3 regions of the Halomonas sp. A3H3 genome follow, and region 1 is predicted to be linked to each of the others. Evidence: predicted binding sites of a transcription regulator. Region 1 holds the regulator's gene; each other region holds the start of a gene.
The links. The regulator LexA, encoded in region 1, represses DNA repair genes until DNA is damaged. The targets are predictions, from matches to a motif close to TACTGTNTANNTANACAGTA.
Positions count from the first base shown of each region.

Region 1 (7,537 bases):
ATAGCCACCGGCCATCATTATTAGCGCACAGCTTTCGGGAATGGAGTGGGTTAAAAGTAAATAGCGCAGCGTGAATGGCCCGCTCTCTAGGGCCTCGCCAGGTTCAATGACATGGATAGCCGCACTGCTAAGCTGATGCTCGGCAAATTTTAGCCGCAACAGGCCTGCCGCCAGCGGGGTGGCGTAAATGGGGCAGTTCCACATCGGCCATAGCCAGGCTGCGGCACCAATGTGGTCTTCGTGACCATGGGTGATAAATAGCGCTTTGGGCACGATCTCTAGTGCTTTCGGCGTATCAAGATTGGGTACCTGCAGTGGCGAGTTGGGAAGATCCTGGCGGATCATCATGCCGCAGTCCACGGCTATCCAGTGATCGTCATAGCCGTATAGCGTTAGATTCATTCCAATCTCACCGCATCCCCCCAGCGGCAACATGCGCAGCGGTGGACGACGACGGGGACGAATTTGAACGCGTGGTGAATGCATCTGTTATGAAAAACCTAAAAAGTAGTGACTTAACTATACGGGAAGGCAGGGGCAGCTAACAATCATCCATGGCCTTCCGATACACTATGCGACCTAAGCCGCTGGTTTGTCATAATTAACTTAGCAATAGGTCAAGAGTAGCTCACATGTCTCATTATTATCGTTTAGTAGTTTCCTGTCCTGACCGGGTGGGTATTGTTGCACGGGTATCGAGCTTTATTGCCCAGCAGGGCGGCTCCATTACCGAAGCCAGCCAGCACTCCGATTTAGAAACCGGCTGCTTTTTTATGCGCTACGAAATTCTGGCGGATTCGGTAGGTATGTCGGCGGAAGCGCTGAGCGCGGCATTTGAACCGATAGCCAGCGAATTCAATATGCAGTGGTCGCTGGTGGATACCCAGCAGCGTAGGCGCGTAGTGCTGATGGTGTCGCGGGAGTCACATTGCTTGGTAGATCTACTTTACCGCTGGCAGGCGGGGGAACTGGATTGCGACATTGTCGGGGTTATCTCCAACCATGATGATATGCGTTCGCTGACGGAGTGGTACGGTATTCCTTATCACCATGTACCGGTCGACCCCGACAATAAGCAAGCATCGTTTGCCAAGGTTCAGGCCGAAATCGACAGTGCCCGCGCCGACTGCGTGGTGCTGGCGCGCTATATGCAAATACTGCCCCCTGAGCTGTGCGCGCGTTATGCGGGGCGAGTGATCAATATTCACCACAGCTTTTTGCCCTCTTTTGCCGGGGCTAAGCCCTACCACCAGGCCTACCAGCGGGGGGTTAAGCTGATTGGCGCTACCTGCCACTATGTGACCGAGGAACTCGACGCAGGCCCTATCATCGAACAGGATATCCATCGCGTTAGCCACTGCCATACACCCACGGATTTAGTGCGCTTTGGACGTGATGTAGAAAAAGCCGTGCTCGCTCGCGGTTTGCGCTGGCACTTGGAAGACCGCGTGCTGGTGCACGGTAACAAGACAGTGGTATTTAGCTAACGCTCATCAACCTGAGAGGCAGCCATGTCATTCGCGCAAAGTGTATTAGCGCCCTGGGCGCTGCTGCTCACCTGGCTACTCTCGTTAGCAGTGATCGCATGGGCGCTTTGGGGGCGGCCCTGGCAGGTGTTGATAGCGGATTCAGCGCTTCAGCACCGCTGGCTGGGTGCTACGCTGGCGGTGATGCTGATGTGGCAGCTTCGTGCCCAGGCTGTTGATTGGCTAACGCTACACCTTGTTTTTACAGTATTGATGACACTCGTTTTTAAAGCGCCATTAGCGCTGATTAGCAACGTGCTGATCAACATTGCCATGGTGGTGATTGGCAGCAATGAGTGGATGTTGCTGGGGGCAAATGTGCTGGTTACCGGGATCGTCCCGGCGGCCGTTATTGGCACGGTATGGCGGCTGGTAGATCGCCGCCTGCCGGATAACTTGATGGTATTTCTGTTTGCCTGCGGCTTTTTTGGCGCGGCGCTGGCAACGCTGGGAGGAGGCTTGGCGGCGGTAGTGCTGATTATCGTCGCGGGTACAGACCCTGAGGCGATCTATCTCGCCCAGGAGTATGCGCGTTTTTTACCACTGCTAATGCCTTCAGAGGCATTTATTACTGGCATGCTGCTGAGCATCCTGCTGGTCTATCACCCAAACTGGGTGGCCACCTTCAATGACCACCGCTATATCGACCTGCAGTAGCGGATTTATTAGCCGAGTGCCTGGCCGTTGCCACCACGAATTACGCCGACTCCAACGCCTTCAATATCGAGCGCTTGAGAGCGCAGGTCGATTTCAATGGGCGCAAAATCAGGGTTCTCTGCAAACAGCGTCACTTGGTGCCCCTGGCGTTTGAAGCGTTTAACCGTTACTTCATCGTCCAGGCGGGCAACCACGATCTGGCCATCGCGAACCCGGTCAGTGCGATGAACCGCCAGTAAATCACCTTCCAAAATGCCAATATCCTTCATGGAAAGGCCGCGTACGCGCAGCAGATAGTCAGCTTTGGGAGTGAAGTACTCGGCCGGTAGCGGGCAGTAGCGATCAATATGTTCGGCGGCCAAAATGGGGCTGCCGGCAGCTACTTCCCCGATCACAGGCAGGCCAGTGGGTGGGGCTTCCACGTTGGTTGTGGGTAAGGCGGTGACTGCGCTATCCAGGACTTCTTGAGGTTCCTGGTTGGGCAGGCGGATGCCGCGAGAGGTGTTGCGGATAATGCGAATAACACCTTTGCGTTCCAGCGCGCGCAGGTGCTCTTCAGCCGCATTGGGTGAGCGGAAGCCAAGTGCTTTGGCAATCTCGGCGCGGGTAGGAGGGTAGCCAAATTCGCCCATGGTCTTAACGATAAAATCAAACACGTGCTGTTGGCGAGCGGTTAGCGGACGCGACATACCAGACTCCATAAATAGTGAATAGACAGTAACAAGTTAAATGTCGACTTAATCAATAAGTGTTTAAGTATACAGTATGTTCCTCTGTCCAGTATATGGCTTGTCAGTGCCTATTGCCGATGTCTATGCAATTTTTCTAATCGTTTGAAACTAAGTTTCTGCTTATTTAATACGTCACATTTTGTCAATAAATCAAGCGTTGAGCCCGCCTACGTTATGGCATAGTATTTTGCTATGTTTTAAACAACTGTTTCCCTGGAGAGCGACATGGCTCAATCTGATACGGTGACCCGTATACTCGACACCGCCGAGGTGCTGTTTGCAGAGCGGGGTTTTGCTGAAACTTCGCTGCGCAACATCACTAGCAAAGCGCGGGTTAACTTAGCCGCTGTTAATTACCATTTTGGTTCCAAAAAAGCCTTGATTCAGGCCGTTTTTGCCCGCTACCTGGATCCGTTTAGTCAGCGCTTTCATACTGCTCTAGATGAGCTCGAGGGCCAACACGCCGGGCGCGTTATCCCGCTGGAAACACTGCTCGAGACCATGGCAACTACCGTTCTCGCGGTGCCCGCCGAGCGCAATAGTTTGAAAGTGTTTATGCGCCTGCTGGGTCTTGCCTACAGTCAAGCACAGGGACATCTAAGACGTTATATCCAGGAAGAGTATGGCGATGTGTTTACACGCTTCACCGAGCTTGTGCGCAAAGCAACGCCGGATCTGCCTGACGCCGAGCGTTTTTGGCGGCTACACTTTGTGCTCGGCACGGTAATCTTTACCTTGTCTGGCCTCGATGCGCTACGCGATATCGCGGAGAAGGATTACCACGAGCAGGTCTCTGTGCGTGATTTGGTCAGGCGATTGCTCCCGGTAGTGGTGGCTGCTATGAATGCGCCGTTACCCATAGCCCTTGACGGTGCCAAGCCAGAAGAAGGAAAACATGCGAACTCCTACGCTAGCTGAGCTACCTCCAACGGAACATATCTGGCTGGAGATTGATACTACCGAACAGTTGCTGCGCTGTTGGCGAGGGCCAAAAGTGCTCCATGAGTGTTCTATTTCATCCGGTGCTGCCGGAAGCGGGGAGCGCAACGGCAGTGGTAAAACCCCTCGCGGGTGGCACTATGTGCGCGCGGCCATTGGCGGTGATATGCCCGAAAATGCGGTGTTTCGAGGTCGCCGCTGGACGGGCGAGACATTTTCGCCCGAACTCGCCGAAGAGCATCCAGAGCGTGACTGGATTCTGACCCGCATACTGTGGCTGTGTGGCTTGGAAAAGGGCGTGAACCGCGGTGGTCAGGTGGACTCGCAACGGCGCTATATTTACCTGCACGGGACGCCGCCTGACGAGCCCATGGGCGTTGCTGCGTCCCACGGCTGTATTCGTTTACGCAATAGTGATTTGCTCTATATCTTTTCGTTAGCGTTGCCGGGCACCCCTGTTTGGTTGCACGGTGGACGCCAGTCCTTTGACTGATCAGATTTTGACACCGCTAGACGATCGTCTAGAATCATCGCCCCTTTTCATGGACCTATCACGATGACTCAACCGTTAGGCCCGGTCATGCTTGACCTTGAAGGCCCAAAATTGACGGCTGCAGAAAAACGCTTGCTGCTAGAACCGACGGTAGGGGGCGTAATTTTGTTTGCCCGCAACGTTGAAAATGGCTATCAGGTTCGCAAGCTCTGCAGCGATATTCGCCGTGTGCGTGCTGATTTACTGCTTGCCGTGGATCAAGAAGGCGGTCGCGTTCAGCGCATAAAAGAGGGGTTAACACGCCTGCCTGCCATGGCGCGTATCGGCGAGTGTTACCGCGCTGCCCAGGGAGAGGGGCTGGCGTTAGCTAAAGATGCCGGCTGGTTGTTAGGGATGGAGATGGCTGCCTGCGGTCTGGATCTGAGCTTCGCCCCGGTACTTGATGTGGAGAGCGGTCTATCCAGCGTTATTGGTGATCGTAGTTTCAGCAGTGACCCACAGCACGTAGCCCAGCTGGGCAATGCATTTATTCAGGGGCTTCACGATGCCGGTATGGCCGCTGTGGGTAAGCACTTTCCCGGCCACGGTGGTGTCGCGGCGGACTCACACGTTGCATTGCCGATAGACGATCGCCCGCTAGAAGTGATGAAACAGCACGATCTTGTGCCCTTTACCCAGTTAGCTTCACAGTTAGATGGGATTATGCCTGCACACGTTATTTATAGTGCTTTTGATACGCGCCCAGCAGGCTTTTCACCCAACTGGTTGGGCATGCTGCGGGAATCGCTAGGCTTCAAAGGCTGCATTTTTTCAGATGACCTGAGTATGGCCGGCGCCCACGAGGCGGGAGACCCCAAAGCGCGTGCCCAGGCAGCGCTGGCAGCAGGCTGCGATATGCTGCTGGTATGTAATGACCGAGCCTCCGCGCTTGAAGTGATGGAGGCATGCCACGGAATCAATTCTAAGCGCCCCGCTAAGTTGCGCTATAGCCGTGCGCGCCCAGACCTAGATGCGCTGAGTGCATTGGGCCGTTGGCGTCGTACTCACGCTAAGCTGGAAGCGCTAGCGGATAAGCCCCAGTTCAGCGCAGAAGCCGAGTAAGCCCAGTGCGGAAGCAGAGTAAGCCCAGCGCTGAATAAATCTCTTACTTAAATAAATGAAGTTTTAACCCGCCGTGGAGTTGGTAGATGTCAAAGTTGGATAAAGAAGCATTAGAGTCGCTGGACTCGATGCGTGAGCTGATGGATAACGCCGACTGCCTAATTTCTCAGCAAGAGGTAGAGCGGGCGCTGGATCGTATGGCGGAAGAGATTACTCGGGATTTAGGCGATAAACTGCCGGTTTTTTACTGCGTAATGAATGGTGGCTTGATTACCACCGGTCATCTGCTTACCCGCTTGGGCTTTCCGTTGGAAGTAGATTATTTGCATGCCACTCGCTACCGCAACGAGCTGCGCGGCGGCGAGCTTTTTTGGCGCGTTTCCCCTGAAGTGCCCATGGCGGGCCGTCACGTAGTGATTGTTGACGATATCCTGGATGAGGGGGCGACCCTGGCGGCCATTTTGGCTTACTGCGAAGAGGCCCAGGCCGCCAGCGTTACCACAGCGGTGTTGGTCGATAAACAGCACAACCGCAAAGCAGTGCCTGGGTTGAAAGCCGACTACTGCAGCCTGGAAGTTGCCGACCGTTATGTGTTTGGCTTTGGTATGGATTACAAAGGCTACTGGCGCAACGCGCCGGGAATTTTTGCCCCCAAAGGCATGTAATCCACTGGGGGCTTGCGTAGTTTTTGTAGTAGTTTTTACATTAGCGGGGCGAGAAACGCCTCGCTAAGCCGGTTTCAGCAATCATCCGCGTTGAAATCTCCTCCACCGAGAAGCGTGTCGCATCGATGAAGGGAATGTGCATGGTGCGGTAGAGCGACTCGGCCTGTTCCACTTCTTGTAGGCACTGATCCATCGAGCTATAGCGGCTATTGGGGCGTCTCTCGTTGCGAATTGCCGACAAGCGTCGCGCATCGATGGTTAACCCAAACAGCTTTTGCCGATGGGGCACGAGCGCCTTGGGTAGCTTCAGCATGCCATCTTCGTCTAAATCGTCTTCCGTCAGCGGGTAGTTAGCCGCCCGAATGCCAAACTGCAGCGCCAGATAAAGCGAGGTAGGTGTTTTGCCGCAGCGCGAGACGCCAACCAGGATGATATCCGCTTTATCGTATTGGTGGGTGCGTGCACCGTCATCATTATCTAGCGCGAAGTGGACGGAGTGGATACGATCCATGTAGACATCATCGCTGCCTATCGAGTGAGTGCGCCCAACGCTGTAGGAGGAGTGGGTCTCTAGTTCTTGCTCTAAGGGCTCCAGAAAGGTGGAAAAAATATCGACCTTAAAGCCGGACGCCTTACGAATAACGTCGCGTATTTGTTGATCCACAATGGTGTCAATGATAATGGGGCGATGACCATCCCGGTTGGCTGTCGACTCAATAATCGCTGCTAACGCCTGCGCTTTTTCCAACGTATCGATATAGGGCTTGGTCTGCATATCGATCTCAACATCGCTGAACTGGGCCAGCAAGCTACGTCCTAAACTTTCCGCCGTGATGCCGGTACCATCTGAAATAAAAAAAGCCGTACGTTTCATAACTAAGTCCACGGGTGAGTGATACGGCTATTGTGAGCCGAGCTGTTTGTCAGCACAACGTGTCATCATTGGGCGTTTTGGCGGGCTCAAATGTATCTGACTACATAAATAGCCCAAAAAGCCCTGCTGTTGTAAAAATCCTCCACTCTCTTCGCTATTAGACCAATGGCGAATATATTGGCGTGGTGCTAGGGTGTCTCAATCAATTATCCATGATCGTCAAGGTCATGCAGATATCTATGAGCGAGGGGGTTACGTGGAAGAGTACATTCTGTGGTTCGATCAGCTGGGCATGGCGGACGTCGAACGCGTAGGTGGTAAAAACGCCTCGCTGGGTGAAATGATTTCTAACCTGTCCGGTGCTGGCGTGACGGTTCCTGGCGGTTTTGCCACCACCGCCCACGCTTATCGTGAATTTCTCTCCCACGAAGGATTAAACGAGCGCATTAATGCCACCCTGGCCCGTCTGGACGTCGATGACGTTAAAGCGCTGGCTGAGGCGGGCCGCAATATACGCCAATGGATCATCGATACGCCGCTACCTCCTACCT
Region 1 is NZ_HG423343.1:4,323,965-4,331,501, forward strand. Features, by position in the region: gene HALA3H3_RS19610 (ribonuclease J) at 1-402, opposite strand, end outside; gene purU (formyltetrahydrofolate deformylase) at 633-1,487, shown strand; gene HALA3H3_RS19620 (energy-coupling factor ABC transporter permease) at 1,512-2,183, shown strand; gene lexA (transcriptional repressor LexA) at 2,192-2,872, opposite strand; gene HALA3H3_RS19630 (TetR/AcrR family transcriptional regulator) at 3,140-3,832, shown strand; gene HALA3H3_RS19635 (L,D-transpeptidase) at 3,810-4,346, shown strand; gene nagZ (beta-N-acetylhexosaminidase) at 4,410-5,447, shown strand; gene HALA3H3_RS19645 (hypoxanthine-guanine phosphoribosyltransferase) at 5,534-6,112, shown strand; gene ppsR (posphoenolpyruvate synthetase regulatory kinase/phosphorylase PpsR) at 6,153-6,986, opposite strand; gene ppsA (phosphoenolpyruvate synthase) at 7,243-7,537, shown strand, end outside.

Region 2 (7,537 bases), 280 kb from region 1:
GATACGGTAAGATGGCTTAAACGTTCTGCATGAACCGCCGTGGTACGGAACCGTATGCCCGGTGGTGTGAGAGGACAGGGGAGGCGACTCCCCTTCCTACTCGATTGTTCTAGTCACACGAGTATCGACGCCATGGAAGAGCAAAAGCCCGTCGTACCCATTCGCATTTTGGGCATAGACCCTGGCTCCCGGGTAACCGGTTACGGGGTGATCGATATTATTGGCGTTAAACCCTGCTACGTAGCGAGTGGCTGTATCCGCACGGCAGAAGGGGCCTTGGAGCAGCGCTTGGCGCAAATTTACGCCGGTCTTAGCGAAGTCGTCGGCCTGCATCGACCCTCCCAGGTGGCCATTGAACGGGTATTTATGGCCAAAAATCCCGATTCAGCGCTGAAGCTTGGCCAGGCTCGGGGGGCGGCAATGGTGTGTATGGCCAATCATGGCTTGAGCCTTGCCGAGTACGCCGCGCGGCAGATCAAGCAGGCGGTGACCGGCCAGGGCGGCGCGGACAAAGAGCAGGTGCAGCATATGGTGACCGCCATTCTGCAGCTCTCTGATACTCCCCAGGCCGATGCAGCCGACGCGTTAGCCATTGCGTTAGCCCATGCTTATAACGGCTCTGTGTTTAGCAGCCATGGCTTGCCCGCTGCGCCATCTCGGGGCCGCCGTCGCTCAACTGGACGCTGGCGGCTTTAATTCCCGCTGTACCGCTGGCTGAACTACTGGTCACCTGTACAGAGTCGCTTTATAGTAATCACCTGTTTTTCACTCTATTTTTTTCATTCCGGTGCGAGCGTATTTATGATTGGACGTCTGAGTGGTCAGCTAGTGGCAAAGCAACCTCCCTGGATTGTAATCGACGTTCATGGCGTAGGTTACGAACTGGAAACCTCAATGAATACGCTGGTCGCACTTCCTGCGATTAACGAGAGCGTCTCATTATTCACCCATTTAACCATTCGTGATGATGCCCACTTACTCTATGGCTTCGGCCGTGAGCATGAACGTGCTCTGTTCCGCGCCTTGATCAAGGTCAATGGCGTAGGGCCCAAGCTTGCACTCGCCATCCTGTCGGGTATGGACGAAGACGCCTTTATGCGCTGCGTCCGTGATGACGACAGCAAAGCGCTGACAACCCTGCCAGGAGTGGGTAAGAAAACCGCAGAGCGGCTGATTATTGAAATGCGCGACCGTTTTCCCGAGTGGGAAGATGGCAGCGACGCGCTACTGCCCCTTGAAGCCACCAATGGCCGTGCTTCTACCCGCGATAGTCTTGCCGATGCGGAAGCCGCGTTAGTTAGCTTGGGGTATAAACTGACTGAGGCGTCGAAAATGCTCGCCGATATCGACCCCAATCAGTCTACCGAAGCGCTGATTAAAGCCGCGCTCACCCAGCGCATGGGTGGCTAAGCAGGCAGCGGTGTGAGTACGAAATTGTGGGTAGTGGATAGACCTTTGTGAATAGACCTTTTGAATCGCCATAAAGAAGAGCACCTATGTTAGAACACGATCGGCTGATCGCCGCTGAGCCTGAACAGGGGGAGGGGCGCATTGATTACGCGATTCGCCCCAAGCGGCTGGATGACTATATTGGCCAGCCGCGTGTGCGTGAACAACTGGAAATCTTTATCGGCGCCGCGCGGCTGCGTGAAGAGAGCCTGGATCACACTCTGGTATTTGGCCCCCCAGGGTTAGGTAAAACGACCCTTGCGCATATTATTGCCACCGAGATGGGCGTCGGTATGAAGTCGACTTCCGGGCCGGTACTCGAGCGGGCAGGCGATCTAGCCGCCATGCTGACTAATTTAGAGCCTGGCGATGTACTTTTTATCGATGAAATTCATCGCCTGTCACCGGTGGTCGAAGAAGTGCTCTACCCGGCCATGGAAGATTTTCAGCTCGATATTATGATTGGCGAAGGGCCTGCGGCACGTTCGATTAAACTGGATCTTCCCCGCTTCACCCTGGTGGGCGCCACGACCCGGGCAGGATTATTGACCTCCCCGCTGCGTGACCGATTTGGTATCGTGCAGCGGCTTGAGTTTTATAACCTGGAAGAGCTAACAGAAATTGTCTCGCGTTCAGCGCGCTTGTTAGGAGTTGAAACCAGCCATGATGGCGCCATTGAAGTGGCCAGGCGTTCAAGGGGCACGCCGCGAATTGCCAACCGACTGCTACGCCGGGTGCGAGATTACGCCGAAATGAAAGGTAACGGCGTCGTCGATGTCGCCATGGCTGATGCGGCTCTCAATATGCTTAATGTGGATCACCACGGCTTGGATCATATGGATCGGCGGCTACTGCTGGCCATGATCGATAAATTTGACGGTGGGCCGGTGGGTATTGACTCACTCGCCGCGGCGATCAGTGAAGAACGTGACACGATCGAAGACGTTATTGAGCCCTATCTTATTCAGCAGGGCTTGATGATGCGCACTCCCCGCGGCCGGGTGGCCACCCGCCAGGCGTGGCTGCACTTTGAGCGCGTGCCCCACGAACAGGCAACCGATATGGAGGGAGAGCGCCGTCCGTGAGTAGCTGCACAAGAGAAGGTTATCGACTGCCGCTGCGCGTTTATATGGAAGATACTGACGCAGGCGGCATTGTCTACTACGTTAACTACTTGAAGTTTATGGAGCGTGCGCGTAGTGAATGGCTCCGCCAGTTGGGCCTGAATCAGCAAACGCTGCTAGACGAAGGTACACAGCTAGTGGTATACCGCTTGGCCTGTCACTACGCGAAACCGGCTTACTTGGATGACGCGTTGGAAATTAGTGCTCACGTTACCAACGTTGGGCGCTGTCGGATGACATTTGAACAGCAGGTTTGGCGTAATGAGGAACTCCTATGCTCTGCCACAGTCGAGATAGCCTGCTTGAGCACCGAACGTTTACGGCCAAAAGCATGGCCAGCATCGCTTAAAGTTTTGACCCAGGCCTCTTAACCAAGAGGTCACTCACTGCGTCGGCAATCCCGACCCTAATAGATTGATGAGGGCACCTGTGAACGATAACACCATGTCCATTCCCCATTTGATAATGAATGCCAGTACTGTAGTGCAACTGGTAATGCTGCTGCTACTGGTGGGGTCGATCCTCTCTTGGGTAGTGATTTTTCAGCGCAGTATTGCGCTGGGCCGCGCCAAGAAAGAGTACAACCAATTTGAGGAGTCTTTTTGGTCAGGTGTCGACTTAAACGAACTCTATCGTGAGATTCCTGCCGATGACCCGCGCCACGGCGCCGAGCATATTTTTCAAGCTGGTTTTCGTGAATTTAACCGTTTGATGCCTAAAACCCGTGACCCGGATACCGTGCTGGAAGGCGTTCAGCGTAGCATGCGCGTAGCGTGGTCTCGGGAAGAGGATCGCTTAACCCAGCATTTAGTGTTTCTTGCCACGGTAGCCTCAGCTAGCCCCTATATCGGCTTGTTCGGCACTGTATGGGGCATCATGGGGTCGTTTCAGGCACTATCACTGACTCAGCAAGCGACCCTTGCTACGGTGGCTCCCTGGATTGCTGAAGCGCTCATTGCCACAGCCATGGGTCTATTTGCGGCGATTCCAGCGGTGATTTTCTATAACCGCCTATCCAACTCGTCTTCTCGCCTGCTGGGCAAATATGAAGACTTTGCCGAAGAGTTTCACGCTATCCTGCACCGCAATTTGCAAGGTCGTGACGGCAAACCGAGCGCCAGCTAAGGGAGAGAGCCATGCAAGGACCATTCAATCGTAGCGGCAAAAGCAAGCCAATGGCGGAGATTAACGTCGTCCCTTTCATTGACATCATGCTGGTACTGCTGGTGGTCTTTATGATCACCGCGCCCATGTTGACCCAGGGCGTACAAGTTGAGTTGCCGCAAGTCACCTCTCAGCCCATTGATATCCAGGAGGATAATGATCCGATCATTATCTCGGTTGATAGCGACGGTGGGTACTTCATCACGCTTGGGGAAGACTCCACGTCGGTGTCGCTGGATGAGATGTCCTCACGAGTGACAACGATTATAGAGCGTCGCCCAGGCACACCGGTAATGGTACGCGGCGACCGTAATGTGGCCTACGGTCAGATTGTCGTCTTGATGAGCACTCTGCAAGGCGCTGGCGTGGCTAATGTGGGGCTGCTATCTGAGCCGTCAAAAGATGGGTAAGGGCAAGGCGCAGCACATGGCACTGAAATCCCCGCGCGATCCTCAAGACGTCGGCTATAAGTGGCCGACTGTTCTGGCGATAGGTGTGCACGTAGCGATTGTAGCGTTTAGCTTGATCAGCCTGCCTAATCGAGACGCAGAACCTGACAGCTCCTCGATCGTACAGGCAACGCTGGTAAGCACCGAAACCTTTACTGACCAGGCGCAGCAAGCAACGGAAGAGCAGGCGGCGATGAATGCGCCTGCTGAAGCCCCCACCGAGCCTGATGCACCGGAAGAGCCTTCAGCTAGTGAACAGCAGGCCGCAGCCGAGCAGCAAGCCGCAGAAGAAGCCGCCCAACAGGCGGCGGAAGCCGAGGCGCAGGCGCTAGAAGAAGCACGTGCGGCTGCGGAAGCTGAGGCCCAACGTAGAGCTGAAGAAGCGGCTGAGCAGGCCGAACGGCAGGCTGCTGAAGCGGCTGAACGTGAAGCCGAAGCGGAAGCTGCCGCAAAGCGCCAGCGTGAAGTGGAAGAGGCACAACGCCAGCAGGAAGCCGCCGAGCAGCAGCAACGCGAAGAGGCAGAAGCAGAACGCCAGCGCGAAGCCGAAGAACAGCAGCGCCGTGAAGCGGAAGAAGCCGAGCGTCAGCGCGAAGCTGAAGAGCAGCAGCGCCGTGAAGCGGAGGAGGCTGAACGCCAACGCGAAGCTGAAGAACAGCGATTGCGTGAGCAAGAGGAGGCTCAGCGAGAGCGAGAGGCCGAAGCACAGCGTCAGCGTGAAGCCGAAGAGCAGCAGCGTCGTGAAGCAGAAGCTGAGCGCCAACGCCAAGCCGCAGAAGCTGCCGAGGCGGCTATGCAGCGCCAACTGGACGGTGAGGCCGAAGCAGCTGCCAATGCCCAGCAGGCTGAGCAGGCTGCAAATAATTTCAGCAACATAATGAAACGAGCTATTGAACAAGCCTGGATAATTCCTGGTGGATCAAGTGATAGTATGCGGGCTTCTGTCAATGTGCGTCTGGGGCCTTCGGGGGAGGTATTATTAGTAAACGTAACATCATCGAGTGGCGATAGTGCCTTTGATCAATCCATTATTCAGGCGGTTGAGCAAGCGGCACCGTTTTCTGAGCTACTACAATTATCAGAAGATCAACAGCGTGAAATCCGACGCAATATCACTTTGAACTTTTCCCCAGGGGGAGTCCGTTGATGCAAACTCAAGTGTTAAAGAAATTTTGGTTATTGTGCTTGCTGTTCACTTTTAGCAGTGTGGCAAGTGCTAACTTAACCATTGAGATCACGCGGGGCAGCGATCAAGCGCTGCCGATTGGTGTCGTGCCATTCGCCGGTTCAGACGGCCTTCCCGAAGATGTAGCACAGATTGTTCAAGATGACCTTGAACGCAGTGGCTATTTTGCCCCCTTGGCGCGCAGCGCTATGTTTGAGCAGCCTAGCCAATCTGACGATGTGCAGTTCGGTACCTGGCGTTCGCTGGACGTGCGCTATCTGGTCGTCGGCCAGGCAGAACAAACTGACGGTGGCTTTGAACTACAGTTTGAACTGATGGATATCAGTGGTCAGCGTCGAATGATCGGTGAAACCGTGACAGTGAGGGGAAATGACCTGCGCGGTGCTGCACACTATATCAGCGATCAAATTTTTGAAGAGATTACTGATATCCGCGGCGCGTTCTCCACCAAAATTGCTTATGTCACGGCCCAAGGTATCGGTGACGATATGCAGTTTGGTCTGTACGTTGCAGACGCCGATGGTCGCCGTAGTGAGCAGGTGTTGACCTCTGATGAACCGATCATGTCACCGGCGTGGTCGCCCGACGGCACCAAGCTCGCCTATGTCTCCTTTGAGACTGAGCGTCCGGCGATCTATATCCAGGATGTGGCGACGGGCCAGCGCGTGCAGGCGACCTCCTTCGATGGCATTAACGGCGCGCCAGCATGGTCACCGGATGGGCGGCGTATCGCCATGTCACTGTCTAAAGATGGCCAGCCTGAAATTTACATTATGGATGTTGCCAACCGTTCAGTAGAGCGCATTACCAATAACAACAGTATTGATACGGAGCCCGCTTGGGCGCCGGATGGACGCAGCCTGTTGTTTACCTCTGATCGTAGCGGCGGCCCCCAGCTCTATCAATATACACTGGGTGGCGGAGAGTCCCAGCGCCTGACATTTACCGGTAATTATAATGCGCGTGGCCGCTTCTCGCCGGATGGCGAGCAAATATTCTTGATCCATCGCTCTAGCCGTGGTTATCAAGTAGCAAGGCAAGACCTAAGCGGTGACCGCTTAGTGGTATTGAGTGAATCAACAAGAGATGAATCTCCTAGTGTTGCGCCGAACGGGACCATGGTAATCTTCGCTACCCAGCAGGGTAACAGTGGGGTACTAAGTGCTGTTTCTGCCGATGGTCGCTCTTCATTCAGGCTGCCGTCAGCACAAGGCGATGTTCGTGATCCAGCTTGGTCACCCTTCTTAAATTGATTAACATCAAAATTTCAGTTTTCAGGCAAGGAGTCTGATTATGCAACTTAAACCGTTGGCTCGCTCATTAGCAGCAGCGCTATCTATCGTGGTAATCGCTGGCTGTTCCAGCACCGGCGGAACCCAAGACGGTGACTCGTACGGTAGCCAGGATGGCAGCGCGACTGGGTCTAGCACCTCGGGTACAGGCACGGGTAGTCAGTATGGTTCCACCTCTGGTTCAGGCGCTGGTCAGCAGGCTGATTCACGCATCCCAGAAGTACGCACCATCTATTTCGATTACGACCGCGATACAATTAAGAGCGAGTACGAATCCGTGGTAATGGCTCATGCGCGCTATCTGCGTGCTAACCCGAACGCTCAAGTGGTACTCCACGGGCATACTGATGAACGCGGTACCCGTGAATACAACATGGCGCTAGGGGAGCGTCGTGCGAATGCGGTAGAACGCTTCTTGAATATTCAGGGCGTCTCTCCTTCACAAATGAGCGTGGTTAGCTATGGTGAAGAGCGTCCGGCTGTCAATGGCCAAGACGAGAGCGCTTACGCTCAGAACCGCCGTGTTGTATTTAACTACTGAGCATTTAACGATTGAATGCTTAACCACTGATGAATTCGGCGTGCGGCTTATCGCACGCCGTTTACGTCTACGGAGTCATCATGAATCACAGTCTCAAGCGTTACGTTGAGAGGCTGTGCGGTGCGGGAGCCATAGTGCTCCCGCTGTCCGTATTGCCCCTAACGGCCACCGCTCAACAGCCGCTCGTTCAAGATCTTTCCAACTCTTCCAACAGCAGCTTTTACCAGCAAACGCAGCGCCAGGAAGCGTCCAGCGGTAACCTGGTATTGTTTAACCAGGTGCAGGAGCACCAGCAGGAGATCCAGCAGCTGCGTGGTCAAATTGAAGAGTTA
Region 2 is NZ_HG423343.1:4,603,818-4,611,354, reverse strand. Features, by position in the region: gene ruvC (crossover junction endodeoxyribonuclease RuvC) at 133-696, shown strand; gene ruvA (Holliday junction branch migration protein RuvA) at 802-1,410, shown strand; gene ruvB (Holliday junction branch migration DNA helicase RuvB) at 1,497-2,534, shown strand; gene ybgC (tol-pal system-associated acyl-CoA thioesterase) at 2,531-2,944, shown strand; gene tolQ (protein TolQ) at 3,003-3,698, shown strand; gene tolR (protein TolR) at 3,710-4,147, shown strand; gene tolA (cell envelope integrity protein TolA) at 4,164-5,333, shown strand; gene tolB (Tol-Pal system beta propeller repeat protein TolB) at 5,333-6,625, shown strand; gene pal (peptidoglycan-associated lipoprotein Pal) at 6,666-7,205, shown strand; gene ybgF (tol-pal system protein YbgF) at 7,286-7,537, shown strand, end outside.
Region 2: ruvA (Holliday junction branch migration protein RuvA) is a predicted target of LexA. The motif match lies at 721-740, and genes of this name have one in related genera.

Region 3 (7,537 bases), 2.9 Mb from region 1:
TGGGTCAGCGTTGTATCGCGCTTCGCCTGTTTCTCGATATGCAGGTGCTGGTGCGCCTGTGCTGCCACCTGGGGTAGGTGGGTCACGGTCATGACCTGGCCGTTTTCGCCCAGTTTGCGCAGCAGTTGGCCAACGATCTCTGCGGTGGCCCCCGAGATACCCACATCCACTTCGTCAAACACCAGGCTGGGCACGGTTGAGTGCGTCGCCGCGACCACTTGAATCGCCAGGCTAATCCGCGACAATTCACCGCCGGAGGCGACTTTGGTCAATGGGCGAGCGGGTTGGCCGGGGTTGGCGCTAATCAAAAACTGCACGCGATCGAGACCTTCAGGGGAGGGCGCGTCTTTAGCGGTGACCTCCACTTCAAAACGGGCTTTGCCCATGGCCAAAAAGCCCAGTTGCTGCTGCACCTCTTTGCCCAAGCGAAGCGCGGCTTTTTGACGGCTCTCGCTGAGTTTTTTCGCCTCTTGGCGATAGTCTTCGCGTAGCTCGACGACCCGCGCACTGAGTGCCTCCAGGTCATTGCCACCCTCTTCTAACTGCGCGACTTCCCGCTGTAGGTCAGCATGCAGGGCGCATAGCTCATCAGGAGCAACGTGATGCTTGCGGGCAATCCGGTGTACGTCGGTCATTCGTTCTTCAACCCAGGCGAGCCGCTCAGGGTCTAATTCGGTGGTGCTGGCGAGGCGATTAAGCTCGCTGGAGGCCTCTTCCACTTGAATGCGCGCATCGCTCAGCATGGCAAGCGTGTTCGCCAGGGTGCCTTTGTCGCTACCTGGCAGGGCGCTTAAGTGGGCAAACGCTTGGTTGAGCAAAGAGAGTGCGCCGCCCTCGTCGCTGGCGCAGCAGTCGGCAGCAAACTGGGTTTCGCGCAGGGTCTCTTCCGCGTGAGCCAGGGTGTGCTGCTCTTCCTCTAACGTGGCTAATTCACCTTCCGCTAAACCGAGCTGATCCAGCTCTTCTACTTGGTAACGCAGCAACTGCCGTTTGGCCTCAACTTCACTGCCTTCTTCGCTTAGCTTCTTCAACTGCCGACGCGCACTGCGCCACTCGCGGAACGTTTCGGCTAATTGAGTGGTGGCATCGTTTAGGCCTGCGTAATCGTCCAGCAGGGCAAGGTGGGTCTCTTCGCGCATCAGCGCATGGTGAGCATGCTGTCCATGAATTTGAATCAGCTGCTCGCCGAGGGATTTTAGATCCGAGATAGTCGCGGGTTGGCCGTTAATCCAGGCTTTGGAACGGCCGTTGGCGGTGACCACACGGCGCAGCAAGCATTCCTCAGCGGGGAGCTCCCGCGCCGTTAGCCACTCGACGGCGGCGGGCAGGTGCTGAATGTCGAAACGCGCGGAGAGATCCGTACGCTCGCGGCCGTGACGCACGCTTCCGGCGTCGGCACGCTCACCCAGGCAGAGCCCAAGGGCGCCTAACAGGATCGATTTGCCCGCGCCGGTTTCCCCGGTAATCGCGGTCATACCGCCGGTCAAGTCGAGTTCCAAGTGATCGACAATGGCGAAATCTTGAATAGCTAGCTGAGTAAGCATGGCGCCTCCTGAGGCGGTACAGCATAGAAGCTGGATACTTATCCAATAGTTGTTGATTTATACAGTAGTTAATAACTCACTTCAATGCACCTCTTGAGATGGAATTTATGGCCCCCATATAGCGTGCATGATCAGTCAAAGCTAGTGACTTAAAGCTTACTTCTTTGCGCGCCGCCCGCGTGGCCGCGCTCTACTTTTTAGGAGCACAACATGGCGAAAGAACCGCAAACACCAATGGACGATGAGCTGGCCCGCCACGAGCAAGACGCCGATGGCGCCGAGCAAGCAGCTGAGAAGGTTGCTGAAGAGCGCTTGATGGAGGGCGAACTGGAAGGATTGATCAATGACGAAGAGGCGCTAGAAGACAGCGTCGACAACCCGGAAGCGGAAATGCTGGCAGCCCAAGTAGGTGAGTTAGAGCAGAGCTTGGCCGAAGCCAAGGATCAAGCCCTTCGCGCCGCCGCTGAAGCGCAAAACGTGCGCCGTCGTGCGGAGCAGGAAGCGGAAAAAGCCCGCAAGTTTGCCCTGGAGAAGTTCGTTAAAGAGCTGCTGCCAGTGGTGGATAGCCTGGAAAAAGCGCTTGAGACCATGGAAGAGGGTGCATCGGAAGTTCACCGTGAAGGTGTCTCCATGACCTTGAAAATGCAGCTGGATGTACTCAACAAGTTCGGCGTTGAAAGCATTGAACCCCATGGTGAGCCCTTCGACCCGCAAGTGCACGAAGCCATGACCATGGTGCCTAACCCGGATCTCGATCCGAACACCGTGATGGACGTTATGCAGAAAGGTTATTTACTCAATGGACGCTTGGTGCGCCCAGCGATGGTTGTAGTGAGTAAAAAAGCCGATTAAGCCACTGGCGGCACAGAGTTTGAAAAAAGTGTGTGAAAAAAAGCCCTTGAAATGTCAGCGGCGGCCCCCAAATAAAGGGCAACCCCGCGGGGAAACCCGCAGACAAGCTTTAAAAACTAAATTTTCAGTTTTGTAACAACCGAATTCGAGGTATTGCTATGGGACGTATAATTGGTATCGACCTGGGCACCACTAACTCTTGTGTGGCCGTGCTCGATGGTGACAGCGCTAAAGTTATCGAAAACGCCGAAGGCGGTCGTACGACGCCTTCTATCATCGCCTACACCGATGATGGTGAAACGCTGGTAGGTCAGGCGGCTAAACGTCAGGCCGTTACTAACCCAGAAAACACCCTGTACGCCATCAAGCGTCTAATTGGCCGTCGCTTTAAAGACGACGTTGTCCAGAAAGACATCAAGATGGTGCCGTACAAAATCAGTGAAGCTGATAACGGTGATGCCTGGGTTGAAGTAAAAGGCAAAAAAATGGCACCGCCGCAGGTAAGCGCGGAAGTGCTGAAGAAAATGAAGAAGACTGCCGAAGACTACCTGGGCGAAGCAGTCACCGAAGCGGTCATTACCGTACCGGCCTACTTCAACGACAGCCAGCGTCAGGCGACCAAAGACGCCGGCCGCATTGCCGGTCTGGACGTTAAGCGCATTATTAACGAGCCGACCGCTGCCGCACTGGCCTACGGTATGGACAAATCCCGCGGCGACAAAACCATCGCGGTCTACGACCTGGGTGGCGGCACCTTCGATATCTCGATCATCGAAATTGCCGATGTCGACGGCGAAACCCAGTTTGAAGTGTTGGCCACCAACGGTGATACCTTCTTGGGCGGCGAAGACTTTGACTTGGCGCTGATCAACTACCTGGTAGACCAGTTCAAGTCTGACAGCGGCATTGATCTGTCTGGCGACAACCTGGCCATGCAGCGTCTGAAAGAAGCTGCCGAAAAAGCCAAAATTGAGCTGTCTAGCGCTCAGCAGACCGATGTGAACCTGCCTTACATCACCGCCGACAACACTGGCCCGAAACACCTTAACGTTAAGGTGACTCGTGCCAAGCTGGAGTCACTGGTCGAAGAGCTGGTTCAGCGCTCGCTCGAGCCGTGCAAAATGGCCCTGAAAGATGCAGGCCTATCTGCCTCTGAAATCGACGAAGTGATCCTGGTCGGTGGCCAGACACGTATGCCGATGGTGCAGAAGAAAGCCGCTGACTTCTTCGGCAAAGAAGCACGTAAAGACGTTAACCCGGACGAAGCGGTTGCCGTTGGTGCCGCGATTCAGGGCGGCGTACTGGGTGGCGACGTTAAAGACGTTCTGCTGCTCGACGTTACCCCGCTTACCCTGGGTATCGAAACCCTGGGTGGCGTGATGACGCCGCTGATCGAAAAGAACACCACCATCCCGACCAAGAAGACACAAACCTTCTCAACGGCGGATGACAACCAAACGGCGGTGACCATTCACGCCGTGCAGGGTGAGCGCAAGCAAGTGTCGCAGAATAAGTCGCTGGGTCGTTTTGATCTTGCTGACATTCCGCCTGCACCGCGCGGTGTGCCGCAGATCGAAGTCGCCTTCGACTTGGATGCCAACGGTATTCTGAACGTATCGGCAAAAGACAAGGCCACTGGCAAAGAGCAGTCGATTGTCATCAAGGCGTCTAGCGGTCTGTCCGAGGAAGAAGTCGAGCAAATGGTACGTGATGCCGAAGCTCACGCCGAAGAGGACAAAAAGTTCGAAGAGCTGGTGCAGCTGCGTAACCAAGCTGACGGTATGATTCACGCTACGCGCAAAACGTTGGAAGAAGCTGGCGACAAAGCGACTGACGACGAGAAGCAGGCGATTGAAACGGCCATCAGCGAGCTGGAAGAAGCGGTTAAAGGTGACGACGTCGATAACATTCAGAAGAAACTGGATGCACTGACCGAAGCCTCTGGCCAGCTAGCCCAGAAGATGTACGCCGAGCAGGCCGAAGCGGCGCAGCAAGAGGGCGGTGAAGGTGCCGAAAACGCGGGCACCAAGCCGGAAGAAGACGTAGTTGACGCCGAGTACGAAGAAGTCAACGACGATCAGAAAAAGCAGTAACATCCTCTTTCTGCCAAGGAAAGCGGTGACGCGGGAGCTTACTCCCGCGTTGCTGTTTCCGCGGCCAAGACGCACGTAGTTAAGTATCACGTAGTTAAATATACAGTTGAATACATAGCTAAATGTGCAGTTGAGTGCGTAGCTAACCAGGAGGCGTAGGGCCTATGTCCAAACGCGATTATTACGAAGTCCTGGGTGTCGAAAAAGGGGCCGATCAGAAAGAGATCAAGAAGGCCTATCGCCGTCTGGCGCAAAAATTCCACCCTGATCGAAACCCGGACGATACCACCTCCGCGGAAAAATTCCGCGAAGTGTCCGAAGCGTATGAAGTGCTTAGCGACGGCGAAAAACGCGCTGCTTATGACCAGTTCGGCCATGCGGGCGTTGATGGCCAAGGTGGCGGCGGTTTCGGCGGTGCTGGCGCTGGTGATTTCAGCGACATTTTCGGCGATGTGTTTGGCGATATTTTTGGCGGAGGTGGCGGTCGCCGCCGTGGCCCCAATGCCCCGGCACGCGGTTCCGACCTGCGTTATAACCTAGAGCTGGATTTGGAAAACGCCGTTTCAGGTACCACGGTGGACATTCGTGTGCCGCGGCATATCGAGTGTGATCGTTGTGATGGCGGCGGCGCTGAGCCCGGCTCTTCTAAAGAGACGTGCCCTACCTGCCACGGTCACGGTCAAGTACGTATGCAGCAAGGCTTCTTTGCCGTGCAGCAGACTTGTCCGACCTGTCATGGCTCTGGCCAGCACATTAAAGTGCCGTGCCATAAGTGTAATGGCGAAGGCCGTGTACGTGAGACGCGCACGCTGTCCGTTAAGATTCCGCCCGGTGTGGATACCGGCGACCGTATTCGCTTGAATGGCGAAGGCGAAAGCGGCGTGAACGGTGGCCCGCCAGGGGATCTGTATGTGCAGGTGGCGATCAAGCCGCACCACATCTTCCAGCGTGACGGCAAGCACCTGCAGTGCGATGTGCCGATCAACTTTGTTGATGCAGCGCTAGGTGGCGAGCTTGAAGTGCCGACGCTAGATGGCCGCGTGAAGCTGAAGATTCCGCCGGAAACCCAAACAGGCAAGCTGTTCCGCCTGCGCGGTAAAGGCGTGAAGCCCGTGCGCGGTGGTATGCCCGGCGACCTGCTGTGCAAGGTGGTAGTGGAAACACCGGTGAAGCTTAACGACGAGCAGCGCGATCTGTTGCGCAAGCTGCAACAAAGCTTCGACGACAGCAATAGCCACAACCACTCGCCGAAGAAAACCGGCTTCTTTGACAGCGTGAAAAGCTTCTTTGAAGATATGAAGCCGTAAGTCTGAGATAATAGTAAGCAGTTAGGTGTTTAGTCCAAAAACCCTCGGTTCACCGGGGGTTTTTGCTGTTTAGGAAATGCTGCACGCAATGGATCACCTTGAAGAACGGCCCACCATGGGTATTTTGCTGCGGATACTGTCAGGCGCCCTGTTTACCGGGATGCTGGTGTGTATTAAGGCAGTCAGTGACGAAGTGCCTGTGGGGCAGTCGGTGTTTTACCGCTCGCTGTTTGCGCTGCTGCCTATCGTCGTTTTCCTTTTGCTGCGGCGGGAGTTTCCCCGTGGGCTGGCTACGCGCCGTCCGCTGGGGCATGCGCTGCGCTCTGGGATGGGGGCGGCGGCAATGTTTGCCTCCTTTGCCGCGGTGGCGCTGTTGCCAGTGGCCGAGGCAACATTGCTCGCTCAGCTTACCCCGGTCTTTATGGCGATTGGTGGTGTTCTGCTGCTGGGGGAGCGCTGCTCGCTTAATCGCGCGGGTGGTGTGGTGCTGGCGCTTGCCGGGGTGGCCGTGCTGATTTTGCCTGGGCTCAATGCCAGTTCCAGTAACGGCCAAGTGGCCGGGTATGCGCTAGGGGCGTTGGGTGCGCTGCTAACGGCAGGTGCTTTATTAACCGTCAGGCGTATTTCACGCACCGAGACAGCGGCTTCAATCGCCTTCTACTTTATTTTGGTGGCCGCGCTAGCCGGGCTGGCAACGCTCCCACTGGGCTGGGCAGCACTCAACCGGGTAGAGTTTTCGTTGTTGGTGCTCTCGGGTCTGTTTGGCGGTGCTGCGCATATCGCGATGACATTAGCTCTACGCTACGCCGAGGCGTCGCGTTTGGCACCTTTTGAATATATTGCCCTGGTGTGGCCTGTGCTCGCCGATTGGGTGCTGTTTGGAATACCGGTCTCCAGCGGCTTCCTGCTAGCGCTACCGCTGATGTTAAGTGGGGTAGCGCTAGCGGCGATGGAAGGGCGGCGGCTTAGGCAAAGGGCTAGATAGCGGCTTCGACGATAAGCTGCGGCTGGCCTTTCGAGCAGGACTCGATGCGCGTAGATACCCGATAAACCTGACGTAGCAGCGCAGGGGTAATCACTTCAGCAGTGGAGCCGCAGGCGATCAAGCGGCCATTTTCGAGCATCATGGCGGCATCGGCGAAACGTAGTGCATGCCCCAGGTCATGGAGCGCCACCAGAATCAGCATCTGGCGCTCATCGGCTAACCGGCGCAGCACCGTCAGCAGGCTGATCTGGCGGTTCAAATCGAGTGCCGAGGTGGGCTCATCCAGCATCAGAATCTCGGGCTCTTGCACCAGGGCCTGGGCAGCGCTGACCAACTGGCGCTGCCCGCCGCTAAGGTCGCCAATATCCCGTTCGCCAAGGGCCGTAATGCTGAGCTCCTCCAGCGCGCGATCAACCTGCGCTAAATCCTCAGGCTGCACTTTTAATCCGCGCCCCTGCATACGTGCCAAAAGCACTGATTCATATACCGTCAGCACGGCCTTGGCGCCGGTGTCCTGGGGCATATAGCCCACGGGGCGTTCGGCGCTGGTGCCGCTGATAATCACTTCGCCTTCGCCTTTCAATAGTCCTAACACGCGGCGAAAAAGCGTCGATTTACCCGCTGCGTTGGGCCCTAGCAGAGCGACGACTTGCCCCCCTTGAAAGCAGGGCGTGGTGATATCTTCCAGAATGGGGCGACGCCCATAGCGGGCGGATACACGGTTCAGTTGTAGGGTTACCATGAGGCCTTCTTGTG
Region 3 is NZ_HG423343.1:1,404,470-1,412,006, reverse strand. Features, by position in the region: gene recN (DNA repair protein RecN) at 1-1,544, opposite strand, end outside; gene grpE (nucleotide exchange factor GrpE) at 1,755-2,396, shown strand; gene dnaK (molecular chaperone DnaK) at 2,555-4,489, shown strand; gene dnaJ (molecular chaperone DnaJ) at 4,654-5,796, shown strand; gene HALA3H3_RS06105 (DMT family transporter) at 5,885-6,781, shown strand; gene HALA3H3_RS06100 (ABC transporter ATP-binding protein) at 6,774-7,523, opposite strand; gene HALA3H3_RS06095 (FecCD family ABC transporter permease) at 7,517-7,537, opposite strand, start outside.
Region 3: recN (DNA repair protein RecN) is a predicted target of LexA. The motif match lies at 1,592-1,611, and genes of this name have one in related genera.